One region of the Clostridium sp. JN-9 genome, then DNA from elsewhere that is predicted to be linked to it. Evidence: riboswitches for the same ligand, from Rfam matches in the RefSeq annotation. Region 1 holds a riboswitch; the other holds the start of a gene.
What was found. A riboswitch is a leader RNA that binds a small molecule or an ion and turns the genes downstream of it on or off. The one in region 1 is predicted to bind nickel and cobalt.

Region 1 (2,474 bases):
TCATAGCCTGCATCATAAATATGGCAGGTATCAAGGCATACTCCCATTTTATCAGAAAGCTTGACCCCATCCAGAATCTGCTTTATTTCTTCAAAGCTTCTTCCTACTTCTGTTCCCTTGCCTGCCATTGTTTCAAGGAGAACTGTGGTACTTTGATCAGGCTTTAAAATGGCATTCAGCATTTTTACAATGTAGTCTATTCCAGCCTCTACCCCTTGCTTTACATGACTTCCAGGATGAAAGTTGTAAAGATTATTTGGGGTGTATTCCATTCTTCTCAAATCATCCTCCATAACCTGCATGGCAAATTCTCTTATACTCTCATCTGCTGAACATGCATTTAATGTATATGGAGCATGTGCCAGTATTGGAGCAAAATTATTATCCTTTGCTATTTCCATAAGAGCCTTTGCATCCTCAGGGTCCATTTCCTTTGCCTTGCTTCCTCTTGGATTTCTTGAAAAGAACTGAAATGTGTTTGCACCAATATTAAGCGCCGTAAGTCCCATGGCCTTATAACCTTTTGATGCTGATAAATGACAGCCTATATTTAACATAATATATCATCTTCCTTCTAAAAGTTGTAATTATAAATAAGATTATATCATTTTAATGTACAAAAAGTACTACTGAAAAGCCAGCAGTACTTAGAATATTAAAAATCAGCTATATTGCTTTGCATTCTTTTTTTTCAGAATATCTGCATTTATCACAGCTTTCAGTACAGGATTCCAGATGTATCATAACCTCCGTGTTTTTCATGGAATGCTCTATGTTCCCTTCTATTTCATCACATATATTATGTGCAGATTTTACAGACATATTTTCAGGAACAACCAGATGTAGATCAATATACTTTGTACTTCCTGATTTTCTTGTCCTTAAATTGTGAAAATTGCAGTATTCGGACTTATAATCACTTATTGAGTTTTCTATAAATATCTATTTCTTCTTCTGATAAGCTTACATCCAGCAAAGGCTCAAATGCAGATTTAAGCATTCCATAGGCCTCTTTTAATATAAACATTGCTATTAAAATAGCTACAATAGGATCCAGAAAATTAAGCTTTGTAATCCATATCAGCAAAAGTCCGGTGCCAACCCCTAAAGCAGTATATACATCGGTTTTTAAGTGCAGTGCATCTGCCTTAAGGGCCACAGAATCCTCCTCTTTAGCTGTTTTATATATTTTATTTGAAACCACAAAGTTAATACCTGCTGAAATAAACATAACAATGAATCCCATTGCAAAGAAATTGTTTGATGCTGCAGGGTGCATTATTTTTTTAATTGACTGCGTTATTATTATAAAGGATGCTATAAAAATTAAGATGGATTCTATAACACCTGATATATTTTCAAATTTTCCATGACCGTAAGGATGCTTTTCATCAGCAGGTTTATCTGATACCTTTACAGAGAAAAAAGCTATTACAGATGCTATCAAATCCATAATGGAATGTATGGCCTCTGATATTATGCTTACTGAGCCTGTTAATGCTCCTATAAACAATTTAATGGTTATAAGAATTGAATTAGAAATTATTGAAAGTCTTGCAACTTTTGTTTTGCTGTTCATGCTAATTGCCCCCATTAAAATTAACCAAATACAGGTTAACTTAAAAATATATTTTTAAGAGCTCTAAAACACCTCTATATTTCAAAATGAGCATAAAAATACCTGTGGAAAATACGTACTGTCCCACAGGTATTGTTTTACAATTCTATTGCTTCTATCAGCCCGGCCCCATAAACTAAATAATTAGTTCATCGCCTGCTCAGTTTGTACTGTAGTTTTATATGCAGTGCAAAGAGTTATTAAATACTCATATATTAATATATCTTTGTTCAATTGTCAATAAGAATTTTACTTTTTATGTTATTTTAAAGCTGTTATAATAGGCTCAAGGGTTAATATAACCGTTAAAAGTATTAAAACTACAATTGTTGCCCATCCAATTATATTTTTAATACTTCCATTTACGTACCTGCCCATTATATCCTTATTATTCACCATAAGCATCATACAAATTAAAACCACAGGCAGCAATATACCATTTATAATCTGGGACCATAATGTTATCTGAATTAAAGGTGCTCCGGGAATCAATATGACTGAGATACCAATAATGATTATTATAGTAAACAGTGTGAAAAACTCAGGTGCTTCCTTTAGCGTTTTATCTATACCAGCTTCAAAACCAAAAGCTTCACAAATGTAAAATGCTGTGGCCAATGGCAGTATTGCAGCTGAAAAAATAGAAGCTATAAAAAGTCCAAAAGCAAAGATTTGAGAAGCAAAAGCTCCTGCAAGCGGTTTAAGTGCTACAGCAGCATCCTTAGCCTGTTCTATTTTAATTCCGCTTTTATTTAGTGTTGCACCGCAGGCTACAATTATAAAGAAAGCAACTACTACTGTAATAACGCTGCCCACAGCTACATCCCAGAATTCATATTTATAATCTTTAATCTTA
Region 2 (2,474 bases), 470 kb from region 1:
ATGATTTTATCGCTATTTGGCATTCCAATCTGCTTTGCTATTGAGCTTGCAGTTATTCCATTATCGCCTGTTATCATTACTACTCTCACACCAGCTTTTGTACAGCTTATTATATCCTGCTTTACAGATGGCCTTGGAGGATCAGCAAGGCCTATAAGCCCGCTTAGTGTTAAGCTGCAGTCTGTAATCTTATCAGGTATCTGAGTTTCAGAGTCAAGCTTCATGATTCCTACAGCAATTACTCTTAACCCCTGCATGGACATTTCTTTTATTTTATCTTCAGCTGTTTTAGCTTCATCCTTTGTTAAATTGCATATTGATAAGATTCGCTCAGGAGAACCCTTTGCTGCTATAATAATTTCTCCATCGTGTCTCCACACATGTCCCATGGCCTTAAGCTCATTGGTAAAAGGATATTCTGTAAGCAAATCCCCTCCAAATATATGATCTTTTGAAATCCCCAGCTTCTCACAGTGCACAAGCATTGCCTTTTCCATTGGATCATAAGCTTCAGTTTCACAGGCAAGGCCCATAATTTCACAAAGGGAATTAGTATCACCATCTGCTGCCCAGGTACTTTGAACAGTCATCTGATTCATGGTAATTGTACCGGTTTTATCAACACATAGTACAGAAACTGCTCCTGAAGTCTCCACTGCAGGAAGTTTTCTTATAAGAGAATTTTTTTTGGCCAGTCTCCATGCTCCCATTGAAAGAAATACAGTTAATATAACCGGGAATTCCTCTGGTATCATAGCCATGGCAAGTGTAATACCTGATAATATACTTTCAATGACTCTGTCCTTAAGTGCATGATCAGGTATATTAAAATAGGTAATAATACTTACTAATACAAATAATGCCCCTGCAATAATAGCACAGGTTTTTACAAGTTTACCTGTCTGCTTTTGCAAAGGAGTAAGTTTTTCCAGAGCAGATGCAATATTAGCAGCTATTTTTCCATATTCAGTTGAGCCCCCGATTTTGTCAACTTTAACTACTGCAGTACCCTGAATAACCAGAGTACCTGCATAACATCGGTGCTTTTTCCAATAGTCTTTGTTATCTTTTTCAGATTCATAAATTGACTGTTTCCAGATTCCTTCAGACTCACCAGTCAGCGTAGATTCATCAATGCACAAATCGCTGAATTTAATTATATCTCCATCTGCCGGAATTTTTATTCCTTCAGCAATCATCATTAAATCTCCTGGTACAAGATCAGTGCTTGCAATCTGCTGTTCTTTTCCTTCTCTGATTACAGTAATGTGCGGCGCTGACAGATCCTTTAAAGCATTTAAAGTTTTATCTGTTTTCCATTCCTGAATCACATCTATGCTTATGATACCAACCACAAAAATAAGCATAATTATTCCGTCCCGTGGTTCACCAAGTATAAAGTAAATAACTGCTGCTGCAAGTAATAAAAGAAACATTGGCTCTTTGATAATATTAAAGACCTTTTTAATGAAACTTTGTTTTTTTTCAGATGTAATTTGATTTTTTCCGAATTTCTGCTGTAACTTTTGGGCCTGTTCATTTGTAAGCCCCTGAAATAAAGATGTGCTTTCACGTTCTGTCATAATAGTTACCTCCTAATTTAATAATTAAAGAATTAATAAGATAGCTCTATGGCATTGCAAATTTCTAAGTATATGTTCCTAAAATTGTATAAAAAAACACCTGCGGAACATACTACTGTCCCACAGATGTGAATAATTCAATCTGTTGCTGTTTCAGCCCAGCCCCACGAACCCGTTGGATTCATCGCCTGCTCAGTTTGTACTGTAGATTTGTATGCAGTGCAAAGAGATATTTACATTATAATATATGTAATATTTAAAAACAAGTGTATAAAATTATATTTTTTATCAAATATGATTGATTTATGATAATGTCTTAATATACCACATATGATTATGTCCCAAATGCAAAAAATATAGTATAATGATACCTCAAGAGAATTGAGGTGGACATAATGAGAAAGGTAAATTTAACTATGAAAGAAAATGATAAATATACAACTATAAAGAAATTGGTCGAAACAAATGGAAACAAGAAGAGGGCATCCCTTTATCTAAGCTGCTCTATTAGACATATTAATAGAATGATCAAAGGATATCAGGAACAGGGAAAGGCTTATTTTATTCATGGTAATCATGGGAGAAAACCAGTCCATACACTTGATGATGAGACAAGACAATTAATTATTGACCTTTATCGTACCAAATACTCTGATGCTAATCTCACCCACTATTCTGAGTTATTAGAGAAGCATGAGCATATCAAAGTATCCATTAGCACCATCCGTTCAATCCTTATGCAGGAATTCATCCTGTCTCCTAAGGCTAAGCGTGCTACAAGGAAAAAGGTTAAAGCTCAATTAGAGGAATTGAAGAATGTAGCCAAATCTCCAAAAGAGGTTTCTAACATTCAGAATGCAATTATTGCAGCTGAAGATGCACACCCGAGGC

Region 2: another riboswitch for nickel and cobalt. It lies ahead of EQM05_RS09580 (cation-translocating P-type ATPase); the one in region 1 lies ahead of EQM05_RS11965 (cation diffusion facilitator family transporter).

The regions. Positions count from the first base shown of each region.
Region 1 covers NZ_CP035280.1:2,480,910-2,483,383, forward strand. The annotation lists gene EQM05_RS11960 (deoxyribonuclease IV) at 1-557, opposite strand, end outside; partial or broken gene EQM05_RS11965 (cation diffusion facilitator family transporter) at 667-1,579, opposite strand; NiCo riboswitch at 1,696-1,792, opposite strand; gene EQM05_RS11970 (Nramp family divalent metal transporter) at 1,880-2,474, opposite strand, start outside.
Region 2 covers NZ_CP035280.1:2,008,611-2,011,084, forward strand. The annotation lists gene EQM05_RS09580 (cation-translocating P-type ATPase) at 1-1,583, opposite strand, end outside; NiCo riboswitch at 1,697-1,789, opposite strand; gene EQM05_RS09585 (ISNCY family transposase) at 1,979-2,474, shown strand, end outside.